4 regions of the Janthinobacterium pasteuri genome follow, and region 1 is predicted to be linked to each of the others. Evidence: predicted binding sites of a transcription regulator. Region 1 holds the regulator's gene; each other region holds the start of a gene.
What was found. The regulator FNR, encoded in region 1, switches genes on or off when oxygen is low (the NO sensors DNR and NnrR bind a similar motif). The targets are predictions, from matches to a motif close to TTGATNNNNATCAA.

Region 1 (7,114 bases):
CCACGCGCAAGTTCTACATTTTCGGCGTCGTGCTGTGGCCCCAGGATTTCATCTATCTGGCGGCCCTGCTGATCATCTGTGCGTATTTGTTGTTCCTCGTCACGGCCATCGCCGGGCGGGTGTGGTGCGGGTTCTCTTGCCCGCAAACGGTGTACACGGAAATCTTCCTGTGGGTCGAACGCCACATCGAGGGCACGCGCAGCGCGCGCATGGCCCTCGACAAGCAGGGACCCTCCGCGCGCAAGGCCTTCAAGAAGACGGCCAAGCACCTGGCGTGGGGCGCCATCGCCCTGTGGACGGGCTTTACCTTTGTCGGCTACTTTACGCCGATCAAGGAACTGGCGCGCGAGGTGACCACCCTCAATTTCGGTCCCTGGGAATGGTTCTGGGTCTTGTTCTACAGCCTGGCAACCTACGGCAACGCGGGCTGGCTGCGCGAGCAGGTGTGCAAATACATGTGCCCCTACGCGCGCTTCCAGAGCGCCATGTTCGACCAGGACACCCTGATCATCACCTACGATGCGAAGCGCGGCGAACCGCGTGGCGCGATGAGCAAGAAGGCCGGCAACAACGACAAGCTGGGCGACTGCATCGACTGCACCCTGTGCGTGCAGGTGTGTCCGACCGGCATCGATATCCGCAACGGCCTGCAGTATGAATGCATCGGCTGCGCCGCCTGCGTCGACGCCTGCAACAGCGTGATGGACAAGGTCGACCGGCCGCGGGGACTGGTACGCTACAGTACCGACCATGCGATGGAAAACAACTTCAGTTCGAAGCAGATCCGCCAGCGCGCCATGCGCCCGCGCGTGCTGATCTACACCTCCATCCTGGCCCTGATCATCATCGCCGTGTGTACTTCGCTGGCCCTGCGCACGCCCCTGAAAATGGACGTGATCCGCGACCGCGGTTCGATGGGACGCGAAGTGGAAGACGGCATGATTGAAAACGTTTACCGCTTGCAGATCATGAACACCTCGGAGCAAACCCAGCATTTTAAAATCAGCGCTTCCGGCTTGCCGGGCCTGACCTTGCTGACGCGCGAAGAAGTGACCTTGCAGCCGACGGAAACGCTGGGCTGGCCGATCCGCCTGCGCGTGCCGCACGGCGTGGGCGAGAAGGGCTCGAACAAGATTGCGATCGAATTGCACTCGCTGGACGACCCATCGCTGCATGTGCGTGAAAGCGCGGTATTCATCGTGCCGCGGTGATATTGATTCGGGGTCGGACCCTCTGGGTCCGACCCCGGTATTTCGCCGTAGGGGTAGCATCAAACATGCGTTAGCTTTACTTTATTTTCAACCCAGAAGCAAAAGCTGGGGTCAGACCCAAAGGGTCTGACCCCAAGGAGAACAAAATGTCCGACAGTCTCAAGCTGCAAGCACCCGTTGCCCCGTGGTACAAGCATCGCTGGCCTTGGCTGCTGATGATCGGTCCCGGCCTGTCCGTGGTGGTCGGCAGCTGCATGGCGTATATCGCGTTTACGCAGCCCGATGCGCTGGTGGTGGGTGATTATTACAAGCAGGGCAAGGCGATCAATCAGGACTTGCGGCGCGACACGATCGCCAGCGACCTGGCGATGGATACCAGCCTGTCCTATGACGTGGCGTCAGCACGCCTCAGTGGTTCCGTGCACAGCTTCGGCAAGGCTTACCAGGGTCCGCTGCAGCTGCACCTGGCGCATGCGACCCTGCCGGAAAAGGATATCAAACTGCTGGTGCAGCCCGATGCGGCCGGCAACTTCTCGGTAGCGCTGCCGATGCTCGAGCGCAGCCGCTGGCAAGTGCTGGTGGAAAACGACAAACGCGAATGGCGCCTGTCCGGCATCTGGACCTGGCCACTGCAGCGCAGCATCGCGCTGCATGCCGATGAAGAACTGTAAGACTTACTTGCAGACGTCCGTACCGGCCGTAATGGCCTTCAACTTGGCCGGCTGCAGGATCTCGATCTCGCGATTCGACACGCGCAGCCAGCCTTCCTTCTTGAATTTGGACAGCAGGCGGCTGACGCTTTCGATGGTCAGGCCCAGGTAGTTGCCGATTTCCTCGCGCGACATGCGCAGCTGGAAATTGCTGCCCGAATAGCCGCGCGCCTCATAGCGCGAGGCCAGGTTGACGATAAAGGCGGCAAAGCGCTGCGTCGCCTGCATATTGCCCAGCAACAGCATGACGCTTTGCTCGCGCGTGATTTCCTGGCTCATCATGCGGTGGAAATGGCGCAGCAGGGTAGGCATACTGCCCAGCAATTGTTCCAGGCTGGAAAACGGGATTTCACACACTTCGCTATCTTCCAGCGCCACCGCATTACAGTGGTGGCGATCGGCGCTGATGGCGTCCATGCCCAATAGTTCGCCCGCCATCTGGAAACCCGTCACCTGCTCTTCGCCGCCCGGATTGATCTGGTACGTCTTGAAGTGGCCCAGGCGGATCGCGTACAGGTTCTGGAACGAGTCGCCGATGCGGAACAGCGAGGCGCCGCGCACGATCTTACGGCGGCGGCCGATGATCTGGTCCAGTCTGTCCATGTCGCCCACATCGAGGCCCATCGGCAGGCACAATTGATGCATGCTGCAGGTCGAGCATCGCGCACGCAACGCTTCCACGTTCACTGTGGGCAAGGTGGGAGTGAGTAGCGCTTCGGTCATGTTGGTACCTTTTAGAAAATGCAATACCGAGTTTACTGCATACACGGTGGCCGTGTGCCAATTTCACCGCAATTGCGCTGAATAAACGACTTTCTGACTTTAAATATATGGCAACATCGTCAAAAGCCCTTGCGGCGAGCGCAATTTGCGCGGCACCGCTTGCCAAGTTGATGTATTGATAGGAAAATTCCTGACAGCATTATCTGCCGCCTGTGCCGCCCGGTACTGAAAAGGAAATCATGAAGCCTCTCGGCATCAAAGCAAAAGTCGCGCTGGCCACCAGCCTGACCTCGATCGCCATGATCGCGCTGGTCACCATGATCCAGGTGCAGCACATGCGCGCCGACTTCACCCGAGTACTGCTGAGCCAGCAATCTGCCCTGATCACCCGCACCGCAGCCGAGCTCGACGACAAGCTGGGCATGCTGCTGCAAATCGTCACCCTGACGGCCAGGCAGCAGCCGCCGGAATTGATCGCCCAACCCGCCAAGCTGCGCGAATACTATGCGCGCCGCTCGATGCTGGTGCTGTTCGACGACGTGCTGGTGCTCGATGCGCAAGGCGCCATCGTGGCCGACATGCCGCTGGTCACAGGCCGCGCCGGCATCAACGTTGCCGAGCGCGAGTATTTCCAGACCGTCCTGCGCACACGCCAGCCCATGATCACCGAGCCGATGCTGGGCAAAGTGAGCGGCATGCCCATCGTACAGATGGTGGCGCCCGTGCTCACCGCCGATGGCCAGGTGGCCGGCGTGGTGATCGGCGTGCTGCGCCTGTACAAGGACAACCTGCTGGGGCGCCTGCGCTCGGAAAAGATCGGCAAGAGCGGCTATTTCTTCATCCTCACGCGCGGCGCCGTGCCGCGCTACGTGCTGCACCCCGATACCAGCCGTTTGCTGCAGCCGCGCCAGCCGAACGCCAACCTGACGACCACCGAGATGCTGAAGGACGATGGCGAAGGCAGCATGGTCAGCACCAATAGCCGCGGCATCACGGCCGTCAACAGCTTCAAGCGCCTGAAATCGGTGAACTGGCTGCTGGCCGCCTCGCTACCCATCGAGGACGCCTTCGAACCCTTCGATGGCGTGCTGTACCGGCTGGTGCTATGGAGCATCCTCGCGTCGCTGCTGGCCGCAGCCGTGCTGGGCTGGGTCACCGTGCGCCTGCTGTCGCCGCTGGTGCGCCTGCGCGACACCCTGCTGGCCCTGCGCACCAGCGGCAGCCGCTTCACCCCCGTGCCAGTGCAGCAGCGCGACGAGATCGGCGAACTGACGGAAGCGTTCAACGGCCTGATGAGCGAACGCGACCGCCTTCAGCAGGAACTCGAATCGCGCGCGGCGGAACTGGAACTGGAGCGCGACCGGGCCGAGGCGGCCAACCGCGCAAAGAGCGACTTCGTGGCCAACATGAGCCATGAAATCCGCACGCCGCTCAATGCCGTGCTGGGCATGGTGTACTTGCTGGGCAATACCAGGCTCGACACGGAACAGCGCAAGTATCTGACCATGGTGCGCGTGGCGGGCCAGTCACTGCTGGGCATCCTCAACGACGTGCTCGATTATTCGAAGATCGAAGCGCGCCGCATGGAATTGTCGCCCGTCGAGTTCGACCTCGATGAAGTGATGAATACCCTGGCCACGACGATGACCATGAATGCGGGCGAAAAGGAGCTGGAACTGGCCATCGCCGTCGAGCCCGACGTACCGCGGCGCCTGGTGGGCGACGCCCAGCGCCTGCAGCAAATCCTCGTCAACCTGGCCGGCAATGCCATCAAGTTCACCGAGAGCGGCGAAGTGGTGGTGGCCGTCAGCCTGGCCGAACGCCAACAAGGCCGCGCCTGGCTGCGCTTCGAAGTGCGCGACACGGGCATCGGCATGACGGAGTTGCAGCAACAGCAGCTGTTTGCCGCGTTTTCACAGGGTGACCAGAGCATCACGCGGCGCTTCGGCGGCACGGGCCTGGGCCTGGCCATCAGCAAGCAGCTGATCCACATGATGGGCGGCGACATCGCCGTCGCCAGCAGCGAAGGCAAGGGCAGCCGCTTCTGGTTCAGCGTGCCGTTCGACATGCTGGCGCAGCCGGCCGAAACGCGGCGCACGCCCGCCCTGGGCCAGCTGCGCCTGCTGGTGGCCGACGATAACCGCACCACGCGCGAACTGATCGTCAAGCTGATCGAGGCATGGGGCTGGCTGGCCGACGAAGTGGACTCCGGCTTTGCCGCCATCGAACTGTACCGCGAACGCCTGGCGCAGCAGCAACCGTATGACGTGGTGCTGGCCGACTGGCACATGCCCGTCATGGACGGCCTGGCCACGGCCAAGGCCATCCGCCAGGCGGCCACCGGCCAGCGCCAGCCCATCGTGGTGATGGTCAATGCTTTCGCGCGCAACCACCTGGAGGAAATCTCCAGCGCCGCCGAGGCCGATGTCGTGCTGATGAAGCCGATCACGGGATCGAGCCTGTTCGATGCCCTGCACCAGGCGTTGATCGCCAAGAACGATGGCGGCGAGCAGCGCATGCTGCACCAGCCGCTGGGCACGGAACTGGCCGGCGTGCATTTCCTGCTGGTGGAAGATAATCATTTGAACCAGGCCGTGGCGCGCGGCATCCTCGAGCACATGGGCGCCACCCTGGACGTGGTGGGCGACGGCTTGCAGGCCGTGGAACGGCTGCGCACGGAGGCGCTGCGCTACGACATCGTGCTGATGGACATGCAGATGCCCGTCATGGACGGTTTCAGCGCCACCCACATCATCCGCACGGAACTGCGTCTGAGCCTGCCCGTGATCGCCATGACGGCCGGCGTGCTGGCGTCCGAGCGCGAGCGCTGCATGACGGCCGGCATCAGCGATTTCATCGCCAAGCCCGTGGTGGTGGAAGAGATGATGCAAGTCATCCTGCGCCACCTGCCCAAGCGCCCGCAAGTGCAGACGACCGAGCCGGCACCCGTTGCCGATGAGGAAGTATTTTCCATGGCGCCGCTGATGCGCGTGATGGGACGCGATGCGAAAGGCCGCGGCGTGCTGCGGCGCATGGTGGAAGATGCGCTGAACAAGGGCATGACGCCCGTGCGCGACGCCGAAGCAGCGTTGCAAACGGGCCGCCACAGCGACGTGGCGCGCATCTTGCACGGCGTGCGCGGTTCCGTGGGTACCCTGGGCACGAAGCGCCTCATCCGCGCCGCGTTTGCCACCGAGGAAGCCATCGATGCGGGCCGCCTGGACGAGGTGCCGGCGCTGCTGGCGCACACGGCGCATGAACTGGAACTGGCGCTGTCGGCGGCGTCCGATTGGTTGTCGCGGTTGAAGGATTAGGCCTGCAACGTCAAGCTGGGGTCAGACCCGGCGGGTCTGACCCCGGAACTTTGCTCGGCGTCGCCGTTTACGCCGGCACGCCCAGGATCACGCTGGACGCCTTGAACATCGCCGTCACCTTGCTGCCGAGCTCTATGCCCAGGTCGGTGCTGCTCTGGTTGGTGATGATGGCGGCGATCGTGCCGCCGCGCGGCAAGTCCAGCACCACTTCCGTGTTGACGGCACCCGTCTGCACGCGCGTCACCAGCCCGGCCAGCTGGTTGCGCGCGGAAAAACGCGCCCCTTCGCTATCCGCCACGAGGATGATCGACGACGCCTTGATCAGCGCAAACGCTTCCGCGCCCGGCACCAGGCCCAGGCTTGCACTGCTGCCTTGCGTGACGATGGCGACGATGTGCTGGCCACCGGGCAATGCCAGGGTGACTTCATCGTTGACGGCGCCCTGTTTCAGTTCGGCCACCTTGCCCAGGAATTGATTGCGTGCTGTGGTTTTCATGGCCATTCTCCGTATGAGTAAAAGATCGTCGGCGATGCCTTCCGCCTGGCTGCCCAGCTGGCGCAGGTAGCGCGCATGCTCACGCTCGATGATGCGGAAATTGTCGACCAGCTGGCGCCCCCGTTGCGTCAGCCGCGTGCCGCCGCCGCCCTTGCCGCCCGTCAAACGCTCGACCAGCGGCTCGCCGGCCAGGTTGTTCATCGCGTCGATGGCGTCCCAGGCTGCCTTGTAGCTCATCTTCACAAGCTTTGCCGCCTGCGTAATGGAGCCGCACTCGGCAATGGCGCCCAGCAATTCCACGCGGCCGGCGCCGCCCAGGTGCTCTCCGCCCACCGTCATCCATACCGAGCCTTGCAGGCCGAATTTATCCAATGCGTTCACCCAATGCCATGTGTACTTCCCCGTTATCGATCTGTCCGTCGCGCAAGTACAGCACATGCTCGCCCAGGATGCGCGCATCTTCCGGATCATGTGTGATCAGGATCATCGGCACGTCAAGGCGCTGCTGCCACTGGCTCAGTTCCAGACGCATTTTGACACGCAGGACCGGATCGAGGGCGGCAAACGGCTCGTCGAGCAGCAGCGCGTTGGGTTCGGCCACGAGTGCCCTCGCCAGCGCCACCCTTTGGCGCTGGCCACCGGACAACTCGTCGGGAAACT
Region 2 (7,114 bases), on a different contig from region 1:
GCACTTTCGGCGCGCCCGTCAGGGTGCCGGCCGGGAAGGTGGCGCGCAGCACGTCCAGATTCGACAAGCCGTCTTTCAAAGTGCCTTCCACGTTCGAGACAATGTGCTGCACGTGCGAGTATTTTTCGATGACCATGCGGTCGGTGACTTGCACGCTGCCTGTTTCGGCGATGCGGCCGATGTCGTTGCGGGCCAGGTCGATCAGCATCACGTGCTCGGCGATCTCTTTCGGATCGGCCAGCAGTTCGGCCGACAGCTCGGCGTCGCGCTCTGGCGTGGCGCCGCGCGGACGGGTGCCTGCGATGGGACGCAAGGTGACTTTCTTGCCGCCATCTGTCGTCGTCTCGTTGCGCACCAAAATCTCGGGCGAGGCGCCGATGATCTGCATGTCGCCAAAGTTATAGAAGTACATGTACGGCGACGGGTTCAGCGAACGCAGGGCGCGGTACAGGGTCAGCGGCGAATCGACATACGGCTTGCGGATGCGCTGGCCGATTTGTACCTGCATCAAGTCGCCGGCCATCACGTATTCATGCGCCTTGGCGACCGCTTTCAGATAGTCTTCCTTGGAAAAGTCGCGGATGGTTTCCGTGCGCACGGAGGCGCTGGTGACGGGTGCATCGACCCCGCGGCGCAGCATCATGCGCAAGTCCTTCAGGCGCTGGCGCGCTTTCGAGAACGACTCGGGCTGCGTGGTATCGGCATACACGATCAGGTACAGCTTGCCGGACAGATTGTCGATGACGGCCAGTTCCTCCGTCACCATCAACTGTATGTCGGGCAGGTTCAAGTCGTCTTTCGGCGCGCCCCCCGCCAGTTTTTTCTCGATGTGGCGCACGGTGTCGTAGCCGAAGTAGCCGGCCAGGCCGCCACAGAAACGCGGCATGCCGGGGCGCAGGGCCACCTTGAAGCGAGACTGGTACTGTTCGATGAAGTCGAGCGGATTGCCTTCGTGCTCTTCGATCACGGCACCGTTCTTGACGATCTCGGTGCGGTTGCCATGGCTGCGCAAGACGGTGGTGGCGGGCAAGCCGATGAAGGAATAGCGGCCGAAGCGTTCGCCGCCGACGACGGATTCGAGCAAGAAGGTGTTCTTGCCGCCTTGCTGGGTTTGCGCCAGTTTCAGGTACAGCGTGAGCGGGGTTTCCAGGTCAGCGAAGGCTTCCGCGATCAGGGGAATGCGGTTGTAGCCTTGCTGGGCCAGCGATTTGAATTCGAGTTCGGTCATGTGTCTCTCCATGCCGCCAGGGTACGCGTGTGCGTCGTGCTTATAAAACACAAACCCTGCGGTGGGTTATCAAAAAACCTGCCGGCGCGCGCGCAGCCGACAGCAATCTTACACGGCTCGGCCCTTAGGCCTGCCAGGATTGCCAGCGTCGCCAAAGCCAGGCCTCAATCGAGCCGGTTTGGGTGACATTGTGTTTTTTGATGAGAAACGTGTTCACGATGTGGTGTGGGTCAGTATGCTGGTCTGTTGTGCATGCTTATAAAATGCGCCGCTTCGAGCAGCGTATTTACTATACCATCGGAATCGGTGTCGTGTATAGAGTGTCCGTGGTTGTAACCATACGGTACGGTCAGGACGGGGCAAGCCGCAGCCCGCGCCGCTTGCGCGTCATTCGAAGAGTCGCCGATGGCCACTACTTTGGCAGGCGCCAGGTCGAAGTCCGCACACACTTGCAGCAGCGGCATGGGGTGTGGTTTTTTCTTCGGCAGCGAATCGCCCCCGTAGACGATCTCGAAATACTGCGCCAGGTTTTTCTGCTTCAGCAGGGGCAGGGCGAAGGCGATCGGTTTGTTGGTGACGCAGGCCAGGCGCAGGCCTGCCGCCTTCATTGCCGCCAGCCCTGCTTCCACATCCGGGTAAAGGGTGCTGAACTGGCCATTGATGGCCAGGTAGTGGCGCTGGTAAGCCTCCATCGCCTGCTCGAAACGCTGTTCCACGCCGGCCGCATCGAAGTCGAGCGCCAGCACGGTGCGGATCAGGTTTTCCGAGCCCTTGCCCACCATCAGTTTGATGGCGTCGGCGCTGATGGGCGCCAGATCCAGTTCCGCGCGCATGCCATTGATGGCGACATGAAAATCGGGCACGGTGTCGAGCATCGTGCCATCGAGGTCGATGATGGCGGCGCGCACGCCGGCCAGTACGTGGTCTTTCACCGTGCCCGCTTGCATCAGGCGCCCGTCACTTTTGCCAATTCGGCACGCATGGCGTCGATGACGGCCTTGTAGTCAGGCTTGCCGAAGATGGCCGAGCCGGCGACGAAGGTGTCGGCGCCGGCAGCGGCGGCGGCGGCGATGTTGTCGATCTTGATGCCGCCATCGACTTCCAGCATGATGTCACGGCCCGATTCGTCGATCATGCGGCGCGCTTCGGCGATTTTTTTCAGTGCTTGCGGAATGAAGGACTGGCCGCCGAAGCCCGGGTTGACCGACATGATCAGGATGATGTCGATCTTGTCCATCACGTGTTCCAGGTAGTGCAGCGGCGTGCCGGGGTTGAAAACCAGGCCCGCTTTGCAGCCGTTGTCGCGGATCAGCTGCAAGGAACGGTCAAGGTGATCCGACGCTTCCGGATGGAAGGTGATGATGTTCGCGCCAGCCTTGGCGAAATCCGGGATAATGCGATCGACAGGCTTGACCATCAGGTGCACATCGATGGGGACTTGCACGTGCGGGCGGATCGCTTCGCACACCAGCGGGCCGATGGTCAGGTTCGGCACATAATGGTTATCCATCACGTCGAAGTGGATGATGTCGGCGCCGGCAGTCACGACGTTGCGCACTTCTTCGCCCAGACGGGCAAAGTCGGCGGACAGGATGCTGGGAGCGATACGGAATGTTGTCATGGTGGCTAAGGGCTCAGAGTAGAAAATGCGAAGATGCGCTATTTTACGCTTGGTGCCGTTACCATGCCTCATTGAAGTACGGTGAAACACAGAATACGCATCGCGCGATGGCCAATGCGGCGCGCGCGACACACAATATACGACTGGCAATGTCTGAATAGGAATGACGATGGCGACTTATGAATTTACGGTAACGGTCAAGACGCAATATCTGCCCGAGCAATCGGCACCGGACCAGGGGCGGCACGTGTTCAGCTACACGATCCGCGTCGTCAATACGGGCACGGCTGGCGCGCAACTGATTTCGCGCCACTGGGTCATCACGGATGCGAACAACAAGGTGGAAGAGGTGCGCGGCCTGGGCGCCGTCGGCCACCAGCCGTTGCTGCAGCCGGGCGAACAGTTCGAATACACGAGCGGCACCATGCTGGGCACACCGGAAGGATCGATGCACGGTGAATACTTTTGCGTGGCCGAGGATGGCCATCAATTCGAAGCGCCGATTCCCGAGTTCGTGCTGTCGGTGCCGCGCACCCTGCATTAACGAGAGACGGGGGAGGGGCTCGCGCCCCTTATTTCAGTTTTTCGGTGCGGTCCTGTTCTTCGCTGAGCTGCTTGCGCGCCGGTGGCGCGGGTTTTTTACCCGAATACATGGTCCACCAGACTATAAATGCCAGCAAGAAGAACGCCACCAGCGCCTCTATCATCAAGATCCACATACGCACTCCTATGTTATTTACCCGCAGCCTAGTATTTACCCGCCGTCTGTTGACACGCGGTAGTCTACCCGTTTCAATCGGCGCCGTCGCGCTTGCTTTGTCCGCCTGCACCACGCCGCCCACGCCGTCCGCTGCCTCCAGCGGCAGGGCGCCCGCCATTGCTCCGACCGTCGTCAGGCCAGTGCCTGCCAAGCCGGCCGATGCCAAGGATGCCAAGGACGCTATCGATGCAGCGGCGGCCCCCACCTTTGTGCCCGCCAAATTTGCCGCCTTGCCAGGCTGGGCCCGCGACGACATGCGCGCCGCCTGGCCCGCCTTCATGGCTTCGTGCGGCGTGCTGGTCAAGCGGCCGGACTGGAAAGAGTCGTGCACCATCGCGCGCCAGGTGAATGCCGATAGCGACAAGGCCATCCGCCTGTTCTTCGAGACCTTCTTTGTGCCCAATCAAGTCGTCACCGCCGATGGCGCCAGTACCGGCTTGGTGACCGGCTACTACGAGCCGCTGCTGCATGGCGCGCGCAAGCGCGGCGGTCCCTACCAGACACCGTTGTACAAGGTGCCTGACGATCTCGTTTCGGTGGACTTGTCCGGCGTGTATCCGGAATTGAAAAACATGCGCTTGCGGGGCAAGCTGGTGGGCAAGAAGGTGATCCCGTACGCGACCCGCGCCGACATTGAGCGCGCCACGGCCATCACGGGCAAGGAATTGCTGTGGGTCGATGACGAAGTCGAAGCGTTCTTCCTGCAAGTGCAGGGTTCCGGGCGCGTGCAGCTGACCGATACGCAGGAAACCGTGCGCGTGGCGTACGCGGACCAGAATGGTCACCCGTACAAATCGATCGGCCGCTACCTGGTCGACAAGGGCGAGCTGACGCTGAGCCAGGCGTCCGCGCAGGGCATCAAGGCGTGGATCGCCGGCCACCCCACGCGCAAGGATGAATTATTCAACGCCAATCCGAGCTATGTCTTCTTCAAGGAAGAGCGCCTGCCCGATCCCAAAGTGGGACCGAAGGGCGCATTGGGCGTGCCGTTGACGCCGCAGCGCTCGGTGGCCATCGATTCGCGCTTCCTGCCGCTGGGTGCGCCCGTGTTCCTGTCCACCACGCAAGCCAATAGCGAGATTCCCCTGCAGCGCCTGGTGATGGCGCAGGATACGGGCGGCGCCATTCGCGGTCCCATCCGGGTCGATTACTTCTTTGGTTTCGGTGCGGAAGCGGCCGAGAATGCGGGCCGCATGAAACAGAGCGGCGCCGTGTGGGTATTGCTGCCGAAACAGGCACCGGCGCGCTAGGGAGCGCGAGCGGCGCCGGGCAGTCCGTGGTTTGGCTTAGCGCAAGACCATCACTGGCAGATGGGTATGTGCCAGCACTTTTTGCGTTTCGCTGCCCACGAACAGCTTGTTCAAGCCTTTGCGGCCATGCGAGGCCATCAGGATGATGTCGCAATGGTAGGTTTGCGCCGCATTGACGATTTCCTCGTGCGGGCTGGGCGAGACGACGACCACGCCTTCGAAGGGCACGCCGACAGCGCGCGCCGCTTCACCGATCTTGTCGACGGCGCGTTGTGATGCTTCCTGCATTTGTTGCTCGTACAAGCCGGCGTCGAGCACGATGCCGCCATCGGCCATCGGCGAGAACGGGAACGGTTGCACCACACTGATGGTAACCAGCTTGGCCTTGTTCAATTGAGCGAAGGCGAGGGCCGTCTCGGCTGCTTTGTCGGACAGCGGCGAGCCATCGGTGGGAAATAAGATGGTGTTAAACATGACGTGCTCCTAGAGTGATGTAAGACAGCTTATGGATTTACATCAATGAAAACCTTGATGTAAATCAAACCTCACAGGCTTTGGCATGAATAATGTCGCCAAGGCAATCTTTCAGCAGTGTATGCCCGTTCATCGCTTCAGGTGCGCACGCTACGCAGCGGCGTGCCCCATACCATGGCGACGGTCAGCAGGATGCTGCCTGCCGCGATGCAGGCCAGGCCATTGCGCACGCCAAAGTGTTCCGCTACCCAGCCGGCGGCCAGCGCGCCCAGCGGCGCCGTCGCCACCGTCAGGAAACGCATGGTCGAGGTCATGCGGCCCAGCATGGGGTCGGGAGTGACCTTCTGGCGCAAGCCCAGGTAGGGAATAAAGAACAGCATCACGCCGCAATCAAAAAAGAACATCAGCACGGCATATGCCACGGCGCTGGCGGCTGTGCTGCCGAACAAGGCGGCGGGGATGGTGGGTGTCAGGGCAAAGCACACGGAGGTGGACGCCAGTCCGATCAGGATGGTGCGGCCGGCGCCATAGCGGCGCGTCAGCGGCTTGACGATGAAGGCGCTGAGCAGTACGCCGGCGCCACCGAGCATCTGCGTCATGCCCAGCACGCCGGGACTCATGCCCAGGTCGCGCGTGGCGAACAGCACCGTCAAGGCCATGCTGGCGTAAAACAGGAAGTGCCAGATGCCGGCGCCCCAGGCCAGCGCGCGCAGCAGTGGTTCACGCCAGACAAACAGCAAGCCGTCGGCGATGTCGCGCAGGGCGTGCTTGTCGGACGGCGCAGGACGCGGATCGCGTACGCTCATGGCGCGCAGATTGAAGACGGAAATCAAGTAGCCGCAAGCCGTGCACAGGATAGCGACGGGCGCCGACAGGACTTGCACCAGCACGCCGGCCAGGCCGGGGCCGATCAGGCGCGAAGCCGATTCGGTGGCAGCAAATTTTGATTGCGCATCGATCAAGCCGTCGCGGCCCACCAGGAAAGTCAGAAACACTTGTTCGGCGCCGCCACCGACGACGAAGCCCGTGCCGATGATGAACCCCACTATATATAACCACGGCATCGACAGCACGCCGCACCAGTAGGCGACGGCTACACTGGCCAGCGCCAGGCCCGACATGCTTTCGCTGAACAGCATGATCGGGTGCTTGCTGCGGCGGTCCAGCAGCACGCCGACGGGCAAGCCGAAGAGCGCAAACGGCAGCGCCTGCAAGGCGACCAGTACGCCCATCTGTTCCGGCGTGGCATGCAGCAACAGTACCGCGCACAGTGGCAGGGCCAGCGAGGTGATCTGGGCGCCGAAGCAATTGAGGCCGTTGCTGAACCACAGGCGGCGAAAATTGACGCTGGCGGCGCTGCCGTCACCGCGCAGGTGGCGGGCGCAATACTGGAAGAAGGAAGAGAAAATACGCAGCTCGATAAAGGTGATCGGGCTCACAATAATAGCAGCGCACCTGCCGCACCGCTGCCGTTAGCCGCTACAATCGTCACACCGTTCATCGAGAGGAGACACTATGCAATACGAAGACTTGATCATCGACATCCAGGACAAAGTGGCGGTCATCCGCCTGAACCGCCCGAAGGCGCTCAACGCATTGAATGACAATATGATGAATGAGCTGGGCGACGCCCTGCTCAAATTCGACGCGGACGAGAGTATCGGCTGTATCGTGCTCACAGGTAGCGAAAAAGCGTTTGCCGCCGGTGCCGATATCGCCGCCATGGCCGATTACACCTACCCGGACACCTTCACCCAGGGTTATATCAGCCGCAACTGGGA
Region 3 (7,114 bases), on a different contig from region 1:
GTGCAGGCCGATGCCGAAACCCAGCGCCTTGACATCCAGCATGGCGCGTTCCAGGGCCGGGTCCATGCACGCTTCGCCGCCGCTGAAGACGACGGCGTCGACCAGGCCCATGCGACGGCGCAGCCAGGTCAAGACGTCCTGCCAGGGCATGGCGCCATCGGGCGTGCGCGGCTGCAGATGGGGATTGTGGCAATAGCCGCAACGCCAGGGGCAGCCCTGCACGAAGACCACGGCCGCCAGCTTGCCCGGATAGTCGGTGGCGGAAAAGGGCGTCAGGCCGCCCACTTTCAGTTCAGCTGCCATGGCAGGAGGGCTGGCCAACCCGGGCGCTCGCTTGCGTAAAATACTGGCGTTCGTGGAATTCGCCCTGCTTGCCGATGTTGAACGAGGCGACGGGGCGGTGGTAGCCCATCACGCGCGTCCAGATTTCGCAGCGCTGGCGTTCGGTGTCGAGCAGGGTGATGGCGGGGGTGAAGTCGGGACGTGCATTCATGGCGTTTCCTCAAGTGATGGAACAGGGTGGGCTTGCTTGCGCGCGATCAGTTCCGCGTCGCAGGTGGGACAGAATTCGTGTTTGCCGGCCAGGTAGCCGTGTCGCGGGCAAATGGAAAACGTGGGCGTGACCGTGATGTAGGGCAGCGAGAAGCGGCTCAGCGCGCGTTTCACCAGTTCGCGGCAGGCGTTGGCGTCCGACAGTGCTTCCGTCATGTACAGGTGCAGCACTGTGCCGCCTGTGTATTTTCGCTGCAGCGCGTCCTGCAGGGCCAAAGCCTCAAACGGGTCGTCCGTGTGACCCACGGGCAGCTGCGACGAGTTTGTGTAATACGGGTTGTCCGGCGTGCCCGCCTGCAGGATGGCCGGATAGCGCTTGCGGTCTTCGCGGGCGAAGCGGTAGGTGGTGCCCTCGGCCGGTGTCGCTTCCAGGTTGTACATATGGCCCGTCTCTTCCTGGAATGCCACCATGCGGGCGCGCACGTGGTCGAGCAGGCGGATCGCCAGCGCATGGCCTTCCGGCGCCGTGATGTCATAAGTGTCGCCGCTGAAATTGCGGATCATTTCATTGATGCCGTTCACCCCCAGGGTGGAAAAGTGATTGCGCAGGGTGCCCAGGTAGCGCTTCGTGTAGGGGAACAAGCCTTGTTGCATCAGTTGCTCGATGGTGCGGCGCTTGATTTCCAGGCTGATTTTGCCCAGTTCCAGCAGGCGGTCCAGGTCGGCCAGCAGCGCTGTCTCGTCGCCGCGCCACAGGTGGCCCAGGCGCGCGCAGTTGATGGTCACCACGCCCAGGGAACCCGTCTGCTCGGCGGAACCGAACAGGCCATTGCCCCGTTTCAGCAGTTCACGCAAGTCCAGTTGCAATCGGCAGCACATGGAGCGGATCATGTTCGGCTTGAGTTCCGAATTGATGAAATTCTGGAAGTAGGGCAGGCCGTAGCGGGCTGTCATCTCGAACAGGCATTCGGCATTTTCGCTATGCCAGTCGAAATCTTCGGTGATGTTATAGGTGGGGATGGGGAAGGTGAAGACGCGGCCCTTGGCGTCGCCCGCCATCATGATCTCGATGTAGGCGCGGTTGATCATATCCATCTCCGCCTGCAGCTCGCCATAGCTGAAGTCCATCTCCTGGCCGGCGATGACGGGGATCTGCTCGCGCAGGTCGTCCGGGCAGACCCAGTCGAAGGTGAGGTTGGTAAACGGCGTCTGCGTGCCCCAGCGCGATGGCACGTTGAGGTTGAAAATCAGCTCCTGCATGGTCTGGCGCACGTCTTCGTAGCGCAGGCTGTCCTTGCGGATGTAGGGTGCCATGTAGGTGTCGAAGGAGCTGAACGCCTGCGCGCCGGCCCACTCGTTTTGCAGGGTGCCGAGGAAATTGACGATCTGGCCGATGGCGCTCGACATGTGTTTCGGCGGGCCCGATTCGATCTTGCCCGGCACACCATTCAAGCCTTCATGCAGCAGGGTGCGCAGCGACCAGCCGGCGCAATAGCCTGCCAGCATGTCGAGGTCGTGGATGTGCAGCGCCGCTTCGCGGTGCGCCGCGCCCACTTCCGGCGGATACACCTGGTCCAGCCAGTAATTGGCGATGACCTTGCCCGAGACATTGAGGATCAGGCCACCCAGGGAATACCCCTGGTTGGCGTTGGCGTTCACGCGCCAGTCGCGCCGTTCCAGGTATTCATTGATGGACGCGGCGACATCGACCTGGCCGCGTGTGGGGGAAACTGCATTCGTCGTCATGAAACCTCCAATAAACACAACATGCGGTGTTTTTATGAAGGTTATCTACTAAATGTAGTGTAGTCAAAGGCGGCGTGCCAGCGATTCGCGTATCCTTGATCCAGGTGAAAAAACCACCTCAGCCGGTTTTGTTCCAGCGCGTTTCGCGCAGGATCAGCCAGCTCGCGCAAAAGAATGCGGCGCCACAGGCGGCGATGCTGGCGACGGAGGCGGGCAGCACGTGGGCCCAGATTTCCAGCGGCGTATAGGTGCTCCAGCTGGCCACGCGCGCATCGAAGGTGGCGTAGTTCGCCAGCAGCCAGTAGATGGCCAGCAGGCCCGTGCAGATGGCGGCCTGACGCAGCAGCGGCATTTGACGGCGCGCGAACACGGCCAGCAGGAACAGCAGTAGCACGCCCGGATAGGCGCCCAGTACTTCCGGCGACAGCACGGAGAGGGTCCCTGCATCATAGCCATCGGTCGGGCCGGCCCACTGCACTTGCAGCGCGGTGAGGAACAGGGTCAACAGGAAAATCAGCAGCGGTTTGCGGGTCATGGCGGGCACTGAAACAGGAGGAAAGATGGGCATTTTACAGCCAGGTCAAGCAAGTTGAAGGTGCGCCAGCCATGCATGCATTCCTTCACCTGCGTCAACGACTGGGCCGTATCGGCGGGGCTATAGTTTGCACCTTGAGCCGATACAGGACTGTGAACATCATGATGCTTGAATCAACTACCGCCACCCGCGTGGCCGGACCGCTGGAACTGGTCTGCCCCGCCGGCAGCCTGCCTGCCTTGAAAGCGGCCGTCGACAATGGTGCCGATACCGTTTACCTGGGCTTTCGCGACGCCACCAATGCGCGCAATTTCGCCGGCCTCAATTTTGACGAGAAGGCCATCGCCGAGGGCGTGCGCTATGCCCACCAGTACGGACGCAAGGTGCTGCTGGCGCTGAATACTTATCCGCAGCCGCACAACTGGGCCGTGTGGCGCAGCGCCATCGACCGCGCCGCCGCCGCGGGCATCGATGCCATGATCGTCGCCGATCCGGGCCTGATGGCTTACGCGGCCCAGCACCAGCCGCAGCTGCGCCTACATTTGTCTGTGCAGGGCTCGGCCACGAATTATGAAGCCATTAACTTCTATCACGAGCACTTCGGCATCGCCCGCGCCGTGCTGCCGCGCGTGCTGTCGATGGCGCAGGTGGAGCAATTGATCAGCAAGACGGAGGTGGAGATCGAAGTGTTCGGCTTTGGCAGCCTGTGCGTGATGGTCGAAGGGCGCTGCGCGCTGTCGTCGTATGCGACGGGCGAGGCACCGAATACGCACGGCGTGTGCTCACCGGCGAAATCCGTGCGCTGGCTGGAAACGCCGAATGGTCTGGAATCGCGCCTGAACGGCGTGCTGATCGACCGCTATGCGCCCGGTGAGAATGCCAGCTATCCCACCCTGTGCAAGGGGCGTTTCGAAGTCAATGACGAAGAGTATTACGCGATCGAGGAGCCGGCCAGCCTGAACACCCTGGCGCTGCTGCCGCAACTGATCGCCATGGGCGTGCGTGCCGTGAAAATCGAAGGACGCCAGCGCAGTCCCGCCTACGTGGCCCAAGTCACGCGCGTGTGGCGCGAAGCGATCGACGCCTGCCGCGAAGGCAATCCGCGCTACGCCGTCAAGCCGGGCTGGATGGCGGCCATGGACAAGCTGGCCGAGGGCCAGCAGCACACTTTAGGTGCCTACCACCGCTCCTGGAAATAGCAAAACCTACTGCGCGGCCCGGGGCGCGGCCTGCGATGCTCGCTGTGCTCCAGCACAGCTGCGCTTCTCGGCCTCGCCGCAAGCCGCTCGCTACGGTTTTGTCACTTAAAAATACTGGAAAAGGTATGCTAAAACTTTCTTTGGGTCCTTTGCTGTACTACTGGCCGCGCGCCACGGTCTTCGAGTTTTACCAGCAGATCGCCGGCAGCGCCGTCGAGATCGTGTATCTGGGCGAAACCGTCTGCTCGCGCCGGCATGAGCTGCGCCTGGCCGACTGGCTCGATATCGCCGACATGCTGGCCGCTGCCGGCAAGGAAGTGGTGCTGTCGACGCAGGCGCTGATCGAGGCGGGGGCCGAACTGGCGACCCTGCGCCGCATCACCGGCAATGGCCGCTACGGCGTCGAGGCCAACGACATGGGCGCCGTGCACTGCATGGAAAAGGGCGCGTCCTTTGTCGCCGGCCCCCACCTGAACCTGTTCAATGGCCCCAGCCTGCAATTGCTGGCACGCCTCGGCGCGCGGCGCTGGGTGATGCCGCTGGAAATGGGGCAGGCGGCGCTGGCCGAAATGCAGTGCCAGAAACCGGCAGGGCTGGAGACGGAAGTGTTCGCCTATGGCCGCATGCCGCTGGCGTTTTCCGCGCGCTGTTTCACGGCGCGTAACCGTAACCTGCCGAAGGACGATTGCGGCTATAGCTGCCTGGAAGAGCCGGACGGCCTGCTGCTGCGCACGCGTGACGAAGTGTCGTTCCTCGTTCTGAATGGCACGCAGACGCAGTCGGCGCTGGTCTACAACCTGGTGCGCGAACTCGACGCCATGCGCGACATGGGCGTGACGGTGGCGCGCATCAGCCCGCAGGCCATGCATACGGATCAAGTCATCGCCATCTTCGACCGCGCCCGCCGCGGCCAGGTCAGCGGCGTGGGCGCTCAGGCCCAGCTGGCGGCCTGCCAGCCGGCCGGCGCCTGCGACGGCTACTGGCACGGCCAGCCCGGCATGGAACAGCACGCCGCTCATTGAACGCATCGAAAGGAAGCACCATGCAAGATCAACTGGAAAGATTGCCCATCCCGGCCAAGCCCGCGATGAGCAAGCCCGCCATGTCGTACCGGCTGCCCGAGCCGCTGGCCGAATTGCTGTCCAAGCTGCCGCCGTATCCCGCCTCCTGGCTATTCGTGCAAGGCCTGAACCGCCTGCTGGCGCCGCAATTGCCCGACGATGTGCGGCGCAGCCTGGAAGGGCGTAGCCTGCGCCTGCGCTTGCTCGATGCGGGCATCGCCTTCGATTTCGAGTGGCAGGGCACGGTGTTCGTGGCCGAGCGTTATGTGGACGTGCCGGACCTGTGCATCGCCGCCAGCGTGCATGACCTGATGCTGCTGGCGCGGCGCCAGGAAGATCCTGACACCCTGTTCTTCAGCCGCCGCCTGAGCCTGGAAGGCGATACGGAGCTGGGCCTGCTGTTCAAGAATACGCTCGACGCCATCGAGCTGCCGCCGTTCGATTTACAGGCGCTTGGACCGCGCCGCGTGCTGGCGCATCTGCGCGACCGGTGCGCGCGGGAAGGCTGAGCGGAGCAGGCGTTCAGTAGCGGCAGTGGCCGCAGGCGCCGCTGCAGGACGGCAGTTGTTCCTCATCGGAGGACTCGCCCATGAAGCCGGCGTCGTTGACGGCCGCCAGCAGGCGCTCCTGCGTGGCCAGCCGTTCGTCAAATTGCACCGTGGCGCCGTGGCGCGCCAGCGAGACACACACGGTGGCCACGCCCGTGACGGCTTCGAGCGCGACCGTGAGCCTGTCGGCGCAGCCTTCGTGATCCATACCGATAATATTCAAGCGCGCTGTCTGCATGGGTTCCTCTTGTTTTTCAAATAAAAAAACAGCGTAGGCGAGGGGTGCGCATGCCGTCCAGAGCAGCACGCAAGATTTATTTTCTATTTGCGGTTTTATTGATCTGGATTAATTCACTCTCTCCGGGACAGTCTGAAATTTCTGTTGTTTTATACACAGTTTCCTTATTCCAGTCGACAAGCGTGGCGTGCCGCGAGATCCTGTTATTCTGATAAGAACGCTGGAAAGGAGGGGCCATGCGACGCCGTCCCCTGCTCATGCTTGCCGGCCAATCGCGACTTGCCCGAGGAGACGCCGCTGGCGCGCAAGGCACTCTGGTATCGTCCAAATCATCCCTGGTCACGCCCTTGCAGGCGTAGAGGATCCTGTTCTTTCTGTTCTTTCTGTTCTTCCCGATGAATGAAGAGCAAAAGTACAAGTAGTCGATGAAGCGCTGGCCGCGCAAATGCATGCGAGGAAACGGGCTGCAAGAAGGCGAAGCAGCAAGCCGGCAGCAGCTTGCTCTGAGTCAGACGCGCATTGTCTGTCGCAGCGTATCCCACATCGACCAGCTTCATTGCCTTGACGCCGCCCCACGCGTTGTAGCGTCCCAGTCACACCACATTGCCAGATTCATCCACCAGTTCCTGCGGCGTGTCTAGATGGTCGCTCTGGTAAAAACCGTGCTGCGCCGCGTAGTTGCCGGGCCTTCTATAAACCGGCCATCGGTTCCGGTTGCAAGGTGCGCGGCCGTCACCCAAGTTTCATCCAGTCGCGCCAGCGGCACGAATGTCCCCGATTCGCGCAGATAGAGATGTGCTGCCTGCAATTGATCTTCCAATGCATGCTGACGTTGTGCAACTGGCGTCGAATACTCGTCGTCCGGATTGTCCCGAACGACATTTACATGGCTGTAACTCCCTCACTGCAGATCCAGGAAATCATCGTATTGGGCATAATGGTTGAGGCATCTAATGATCTCTTCCTTTGACGCATTTGGCTTTTGTTTATATGCTAAATCGATAACATCTTGAAAATGTTCTCGCATGTAACCAAACTCAAGATTCTTTTTCGTGACCGAATCAGGGACCACCTCATTATCGTCCTCATCGAAATCGGGTACAGGACCTATGTACACCTCCATTCCGGGAATTAAATCCCTCACGTTTTTAGGAACATAAATCATATAGATGGCATCTCGTTCGTTCTTATCTTTTACAAGATCAATCAAGTCCTCGATCTTATAAAATTTGTTTATTAAGAAATTTCTCATCATGGGCATCCTGTAACAGGGTTTAATTTTCCTTCTCGACCAG
Region 4 (7,114 bases), on a different contig from region 1:
CGGCGCACTTGCTGCGGTAGCGCAAGGCGCAGAAATTGTCCGTGTGCATGATGTGGCAGAGACGGTCGATGCGCTGAAGGTCTGGCGCATGGCGCACTGAGCCTGTAAGATTCATTATAAACAACAAAAAGAGAAATATATGACACGTAAATATTTTGGTACCGATGGTATCCGTGGCCTGGTGGGCGCCGCTCCGATTACTCCCGATTTCGTCATGCGTCTCGGTTATGCGGCCGGCAAGGTGCTGGCCAAGTCGCAAGGCGGCAAGGCACATCCGACCGTACTGATCGGCAAGGACACGCGCATTTCCGGCTACATGCTGGAAGCGGCGCTGGAAGCGGGCCTGTCGGCGGCCGGCGTGGATGTGATGCTGGCCGGCCCCATGCCGACGCCGGCGATTGCCTACCTGACGCGGGCGCTGCGCCTGTCGGCCGGGGTGGTCATTTCCGCCTCGCACAATCCTTACCATGACAATGGCATCAAGTTCTTTTCCGGCCAGGGCACCAAGCTGCCCGATAGCGTGGAACTGGAAATCGAAGCGGCGCTCGACGAGCCCATGGCTTGCGTGCCGTCGGACAAGTTGGGCCGCGCCAAGCGCCTGGACGATGCCCAGGGCCGTTACATCGAGTTTTGCAAGAGCACCTTCCCGAACGAGCTGGACTTGCGCGGCCTGAAGATCGTCGTCGATTGTGCGCACGGCGCCGCCTACCATATCGCCCCGCACGTGTTTCATGAGCTGGGCGCGGAAGTCATCGCCATCGGCAACAAGCCCGATGGCTTCAACATCAATGCGGGCTTTGGCGCGACGGCAACAAAAGCCATGGCTGCTGCCGTCATCGAACACGGCGCGGACCTCGGCATCGCCCTCGACGGCGATGCCGATCGCCTGATCATGTGCGATGCCACGGGGCGTTTGTATAACGGCGACGAGTTGTTGTATGTCATGGTCAAGGACCGCCTGGCGACGGGCCCCGTGGCTGGCGCCGTGGGCACCCTGATGACCAACATGGCGCTGGAAGTGCTGTTCAAGCAGCAGGGCATCGGCTTTGCGCGCGCCAAGGTGGGTGACCGCTACGTGCTGGAAGTCATGAAGGAAAAGGGCTGGTTACTGGGCGGCGAGGGTTCCGGCCATTTGCTGTGCCTGGACCGCCATACGACGGGCGACGGCATCGTCTCCGCGCTGCAGGTATTGTCCGCGCTCAAGCGCAGCGGCCAGAGCTTGCAGCAATGCCTGGCCGAACTGGTGCTGTTCCCGCAAACCCTGATCAACCTGCGCGTGGCGCCCGGTTTTGACTGGCAAAAAAATGCCGCCATGGTGGCCGAGAAAGAACGGGTCGAGGCTGAACTGGGCGACACGGGCCGCGTGCTGATCCGCGCTTCGGGCACGGAACCGCTGATCCGCGTGATGGTCGAGGCGAAAGACAAGGAGATGGCTGAATCGATGGCGCGCCGCATCGCCGATACAGTTACGGCGTAAGAGGCAAGAACCGATAGTTATTTCCATCTAATTCGCCTGGGGCAATTGACGAAATTGGGTGGGGGCGTTATTATCTTGTCTTCGGAGTGTGGCGCAGCCCGGTAGCGCACCTGGTTTGGGACCAGGGGGTCCAAGGTTCGAATCCTTGTACTCCGACCAAAGTCATAAGCGGGCTGTCAGAAATGACAGCCCGTTTTCTATTCCGCGCAGGCATTTCATTGCCGGTGCGCATGGATTAAAATACTGCACCTTTCCGCCCATCGTTCAACGGATAGGACAACGGTCTTCTAAACCGTGAATGGGGGTTCGATTCCCTCTGGGCGGACCAGTTTCATACTGGCCACGGCTTGCGCCATGCGGCCGCATACTTCTCTCTTCCTGTCTATCCGCAAGCGGCCCTAAGGCTGCGCAAACAGCACCACGCTCAGCAAATACAGCAGCGGCACCGCGCACAGCAGCGCAGAACACAGCGATAGCACTTTCTTGCTTGCCATGCGCGCCAGGCGCAGCCGTTCGCGTACAGGAAAATGCTGGCGCAGCAGGCTGCGTGCGCGTGGCTGGAATGGGGTTTCATGCATAGAGGCTCCTTCGCAAGGGTGGCTGTGGTGCCAGCCAGCATAGCGAGAGGGGCATAAAGACGGTGTAAAGAGTCAGGCGCGGCGTGTATGTGCGCTGTAAACGCTGCGCTTATTTTTCGCTGTCCTCGGGACTCTTGCCAAAAAGGCGGTCCTTGGCATTGAGCAGCTTTTGCACCTTGGCGCCCATTTTCATCAGTTGCGCCATCGATTCGGGCGACAGGCGCTGCAAGTCGTCGAACCAGGTGTTGGCCAGGTCGACCAGTTCATACATTTCGCGCATGCGCTCTTGCGCATACTGGTCCACGGGTTCCGTGGCCGGCGCCAGCAGCGATTCGCGCAGCACTGTCAGGGTGGGTGCCACTTCACGGCGGCGGCGTTCGGCGGCCACCACACGAAAGATTTGCCACACATCGCCCAGCGAGGAAAAATACTCGCGCCGGTCGCCCGGGATGCGCGACTGGCGGATCAAGCCCCATCCCTGCAATTCTTTCAGGCCAATGCTCACGTTCGAGCGTGAAAAACTCAGGTGTTCCGCGATTTCGTCTGCGTGCAATGGGTGCTCGGCGACAAACAACAAGGCGTACACTTGTCCCACCGTACGGTTAAAGCCCCAGCGGCTGCCCATCTCGCCGAAATGGCTGACAAAGGTCAGGATCAGCGGCGTCATTTGGATATGTTGAGTTTTCATAATTATCTGAATTTTTTCACGCCACACCCGCAGGGTCAATTGATATATGTCATGTTTCGCAGTATTATACAAAAAATCGAATTTACAGAAAATTCTGAAAACTCAAGAAGTATAGAAGATGCCGACCACGCCCTTGTCCTTGCCCCGCTTTATTCTTCCCCGTGCCGCCAGCCTGGCGCAAGGTGGAGCCGCCTTGCTGTGGCTGCCGCAAGCGGCTTTGCTGGCCTGGGCCGTGCAAGCCATGCTCGACGGTGCAGTCTGGCGCGCGTCCCTGCTGCCGGCCGCTGGCGTGCTGCTGCTGGGCGTGCTGCGCGCCGGCTGTGAAGCGTGGGGCGCGCGGCGCATGTATGGGGCGGCGCGCGAGCACCTGTCCACCTTGCGCGCACAGGTGGCGCTGGCGCTGGCGCGCCGTTCGCCGCTGGACCGCCAGCGCGCACAGTCGGGCCAGGCGGCCAGCGTCATCGCCGAGCAGGCGGAAGCCATCGTGCCGTATCTGGTGCGCTACAAGCCCGCACGCTGGAAGGTGATGCTCGTGCCGCTCGTGATCCTCGCCGTGGTGGCGCCCCTGTCGTGGATCGCCGCCTTGATCCTGCTCATTGCCGCGCCCCTGATTCCCCTCTTCATGGCCCTGGTGGGCATGGGCGCGCAAGCGGCCAGCCGCGCGCAGATGGTGGAAATGGGCAGCATGAACGCATTTCTATTGGACCGCCTGCGTGGCCTGGCCACCCTGCGCGCGCTCGATGCCGTCGACGCCACGGCCGAACGGCTGGATGAATCGTCGCAATCCGTGCGCCGGCGCACGATGGTGGTGCTGCGCATCGCCTTCCTGTCGTCCGCCGTGCTGGAATTGTTTTCCGCGCTGGGCGTGGCCATGGTGGCGGCGTTTATTGGTTTCTCCTTGCTTGGCAGTATCAATTTTGGTACCTGGGGCCGGGAATTGAGCCTGGGGCAGGGCTTGTTCATCCTGCTGCTGGCGCCCGCATTCTTCGAGCCACTGCGCGAACTGGCCGCCGTCTGGCACGACAAGGCGGCCGGCGAAGCGGGCCTGGCTGGCTTGCACGACCTGGCTGCCGATGGCGTGCCCCTGCCTGGCGCGGAGCTACTGCCTGCCGTCGTCTCCGCCGCCGCCATGGCGGTGGCGCCGCCGCCAGCCGTCGAGCTCCATCAACTGCGCTTTGCCCATCCTGGCGAAGCGCCCGTATTTGACCGCTTCGACTTGCGCGTGCGGGCCGGCGAGCACGTGGCTCTGCTGGGTGCCAGCGGTGCCGGCAAGACCACCTTGCTATCCTTGGTGGCCGGCTTGCTGCCCGCCAGCGGCGGCGATATCCGCATCGGCGGCGTGCGCCTGACCGACAGCACGGTCAATACCTTGCGCCAGCGCATGGCCTGGATGGGCCAGCGCCCCCACGTGTTTGCCGCTTCCGTCAGCCAGAATGTGACTCTGGGCCGCGTGGGCGCGAACGCCGCGCACGTGACGCAGGCGCTGCACCTGGCCGAGCTGGCCGCCGTGGCGCAGGCGCAGCCAGCTGTCATGCTCAGCGATGGCGGCCAGGGCTTGTCCGGCGGCGAAGCCGTGCGCCTGGCCCTGGCCCGCGTGGCACTGCACCCGCATGCCGACCTGCTGCTGGTCGATGAACCGACGGCCCACCTCGACAGCGCAACGGCGGCACGCGTGACCGATGCCTTGCTGGAACTGGCGAAAGGCAAGACGATGATTGTCGCCACGCATGACCCCGTGCTGGCTGGCCGACTGCAGCGTACGGTGCAGGTCGATGCGCAGGTGCAAGTGCAGAAGCAGAAGGAAGAGGCGCGCGCATGAAAAATGCACTTGTGGCGAACCCCGTCCTGCGGCAATTGCTGCTGGCCCAGCCGGGCAAACTGATCGCTGGCGCCATGCTGGCGGCCCTGACGGCGGTGGCCGGCATGGCCTTGCTGGGCCTGTCCGGCTGGTTTATTACCGCCACCTCGATTGCCGGCCTGCATGCTTCGACGGCCATCCTGTTCGACGTATTCGGCCCGTCGGCCGGCATCCGCCTGCTGGCCATCGGCCGCACGGGTTCGCGCTATGCGGAGCGCCTCGTCACGCATGACGCCACGTTCGCCGCGCTGGCCGGCATCCGCGTGCAACTGTTTCGCGGCTGGTCGCGCCCGGAAGCGGCCAGCCGCTTGCTGCGCCAGCCCGCCAAACTGCTGTTCCGCCTGACGGCCGATATCGATGCGCTCGAAGCGCTGTACCTGCGCCTGCTGGTGCCTGCCTTTACGGCGCTGTGCGCGGCCTTGCTGGCCGGCGTGGCACTGGGCGTGATGCAGTGGCAGCTGGGCCTGGGCCTGGCCGCGTGGCTGCTGGCCGCCGGCGGCGGCATCAGCTGGGTCGTGGCGCACCGTGCCCGCCGTCCCGCCATCGTGCGTTCGCGCGCCATCGAAAAATTGCGCTCCGGCACCATCGACCTGGTGGCGGGCCAGACGGACCTGGTGATGGCGGGCCGCATCGACGCCCAGTGCGCCGCGCTGGCGCAGATCGACCGGTCGCTGGCGCAAGCCGATTTCGCCTTGCTGCGCCTGGACACGGCGGCCGGTGCCGCGTATGGCGTGGCTGGCAGCGTGACGTTGTCCGGCGTGCTGCTGGCCGTGGCCGTGCTGGTGCAGCAGCAAACGCTGAACGTGCCGCTGGCAGCGCTGGCCCTGCTGATCGCCCTGACGGCCGTGGAGCCATTTGCGGGATTGCGCCGCGGCGCCCTGGAAGCGGGGCGCATGCTGCTGGCCATGCGCCGCCTGGCGCCGCGCCTCGATGCTCAAGAGGTGGCGCTGCCATCCGCTGACGCCGCACCGGGCTTGCGGCTGGAACACGTCAGCGCCGCGCATGCGGGCAGCAAGGTGGCCATTTTGCATGACGTATCGCTGCACATCGCCGATGGCGAAAGAGTGGCCTTGATCGGTCCCAGCGGTGCGGGCAAGTCCACCTTGCTGGCCCTTGCCGCGCGCGAGCTGGCGCCGCTGTCGGGCAAGGTGAGCGCGCCGCGCGCCTGCCTTTTTACTCAGAAAACGGAACTGTTCCAGGACAGCTTGCGCGACAACCTGCGCCTGGCCAACCCGTCCGCCAGCGATGCGCAGCTGTGGGCTGCGCTGCAATCGGCCGGCCTGGACGAGGAAGTGCGGGCTTTTGCGGGCGGCCTCGATACGCTGCTGGGCGAGGGCGGCCTGGGCTTGTCGGGCGGGCAGGCGCGGCGCTTGGCGCTGGCGCGGCTGTTCCTGCACGAGTCGACCTTGTGGCTGCTGGACGAAGCCACCGAGGCGCTCAATGCGCAGGTGGCACTCGATGTCCTGCAGCGCCTGCGCGCGCGCAGCGAAGGACGTTCCTTGCTGATCGCAACCCACTTGCGGCGCGAAGCGGCGCTGGCAGACCGGCTGGTGAGTCTGCGCGATGGCCGCATCGTGGGTGATGCGCGCCGTGGCACACCAGCGTTCGAGGCGGCGCTGGCCGGCTTGCGCGGCGATTGAAGAAGAATAGGGGAAGGATAGGGGAGACGCAGGCGGCGCTGCCTGATAATTTTGCAGCACTGGCGCCAGGCGAACTGCAGCAGATAGATATCAATTTTACACACAGTAGGGAAACACCAAGGAAATCATATGGACTTCGATATTGTCGCTTTATCCAGACTGCAGTTTGCGCTGACAGCTCTGTACCACTTTATATTCGTTCCTCTGACGATAGGCCTGTCAGTGATCCTCGCCATCATGGAGACGGTGTATGTGATGACGAACCGCACCATCTGGCGCGACATGACCAAGTTCTGGGGTGTCTTGTTCGGCATCAACTTCGCCATGGGCGTAGCGACGGGCATCGTCATGGAATTCCAGTTCGGCATGAACTGGAGCTATTACAGCCATTATGTGGGTGACATTTTCGGCGCGCCGCTGGCCATCGAGGGATTGATGGCCTTCTTCCTGGAAGCGACCTTCGTCGGCCTGTTCTTCTTCGGCTGGGACAAGCTGTCGAAGCGGGGGCACCTGGTCACGACCTGGCTGGTGGCCATCGGCTCGAACTTCTCGGCCCTGTGGATCCTGATCGCCAACGGCTGGATGCAAAATCCCGTCGGCGCGGCCTTCAATCCGCAGACCATGCGCATGGAAGTGACGGACTTCGGCGCCGTGCTGACGAATCCTGTTGCACAGGCGAAATTCGTGCACACGGTGTCGGCTGGCTATACGGCGGCTGCCATCTTCGTGCTGGGTATTTCCGCCTGGTATCTGCTGAAGGGCCGCCATGTGCAGCTGGCCAAGCGCTCGATGACGGTGGCCGCCTCGTTCGGCCTGGCCGCCACGCTGTCGGTGGTGGTGCTCGGTGATGAAAGCGGCTACCTGTCTTCCGAA

Region 2: a site for FNR is predicted at 5,388-5,401, ahead of ACQ4WN_RS24545 (universal stress protein). Genes of this name have one in related genera too.
Region 3: a site for FNR is predicted at 2,858-2,871, ahead of ubiU (ubiquinone anaerobic biosynthesis protein UbiU). Genes of this name have one in related genera too.
Region 4: a site for FNR is predicted at 2,783-2,796, ahead of cydD (thiol reductant ABC exporter subunit CydD). Genes of this name have one in related genera too.

Annotation. Positions count from the first base shown of each region.
Region 1 covers NZ_JBNYXS010000010.1:105,589-112,702, reverse strand. Annotated here, with positions in the region: gene ccoG (cytochrome c oxidase accessory protein CcoG) at 1-1,211, shown strand, start outside; gene ACQ4WN_RS12625 (FixH family protein) at 1,358-1,882, shown strand; gene fnr (fumarate/nitrate reduction transcriptional regulator Fnr) at 1,886-2,644, opposite strand; gene ACQ4WN_RS12615 (hybrid sensor histidine kinase/response regulator) at 2,884-5,958, shown strand; gene ACQ4WN_RS12610 (TOBE domain-containing protein) at 6,026-6,793, opposite strand; gene ACQ4WN_RS12605 (sulfate/molybdate ABC transporter ATP-binding protein) at 6,819-7,114, opposite strand, start outside.
Region 2 covers NZ_JBNYXS010000035.1:39,332-46,445, forward strand. Annotated here, with positions in the region: gene trpE (anthranilate synthase component I) at 1-1,228, opposite strand, end outside; gene ACQ4WN_RS24520 (phosphoglycolate phosphatase) at 1,459-2,175, opposite strand; gene rpe (ribulose-phosphate 3-epimerase) at 2,175-2,849, opposite strand; gene apaG (Co2+/Mg2+ efflux facilitator ApaG/CorD) at 3,019-3,393, shown strand; gene ACQ4WN_RS24535 (hypothetical protein) at 3,422-3,568, opposite strand; gene mltA (murein transglycosylase A) at 3,579-4,859, shown strand; gene ACQ4WN_RS24545 (universal stress protein) at 4,896-5,333, opposite strand; gene ACQ4WN_RS24550 (MFS transporter) at 5,471-6,772, opposite strand; gene ACQ4WN_RS24555 (enoyl-CoA hydratase) at 6,849-7,114, shown strand, end outside.
Region 3 covers NZ_JBNYXS010000015.1:769-7,882, reverse strand. Annotated here, with positions in the region: gene ACQ4WN_RS15885 (anaerobic ribonucleoside-triphosphate reductase activating protein) at 1-303, opposite strand, end outside; gene nrdD (anaerobic ribonucleoside-triphosphate reductase) at 293-493, opposite strand; gene ACQ4WN_RS15875 (ribonucleoside triphosphate reductase) at 490-2,238, opposite strand; gene ACQ4WN_RS15870 (hypothetical protein) at 2,357-2,773, opposite strand; gene ubiU (ubiquinone anaerobic biosynthesis protein UbiU) at 2,935-3,972, shown strand; gene ubiV (ubiquinone anaerobic biosynthesis protein UbiV) at 4,098-4,994, shown strand; gene ubiT (ubiquinone anaerobic biosynthesis accessory factor UbiT) at 5,015-5,542, shown strand; gene ACQ4WN_RS15850 (heavy-metal-associated domain-containing protein) at 5,556-5,819, opposite strand; gene ACQ4WN_RS15845 (DUF7716 domain-containing protein) at 6,721-7,074, opposite strand.
Region 4 covers NZ_JBNYXS010000005.1:146,863-153,976, forward strand. Annotated here, with positions in the region: gene folP (dihydropteroate synthase) at 1-100, shown strand, start outside; gene glmM (phosphoglucosamine mutase) at 140-1,477, shown strand; tRNA gene ACQ4WN_RS07770 (tRNA-Pro) at 1,560-1,636, shown strand; tRNA gene ACQ4WN_RS07775 (tRNA-Arg) at 1,731-1,805, shown strand; gene ACQ4WN_RS07780 (hypothetical protein) at 1,876-2,055, opposite strand; gene ACQ4WN_RS07785 (GbsR/MarR family transcriptional regulator) at 2,165-2,722, opposite strand; gene cydD (thiol reductant ABC exporter subunit CydD) at 2,862-4,562, shown strand; gene ACQ4WN_RS07795 (amino acid ABC transporter ATP-binding/permease protein) at 4,559-6,241, shown strand; gene ACQ4WN_RS07800 (cytochrome ubiquinol oxidase subunit I) at 6,371-7,114, shown strand, end outside.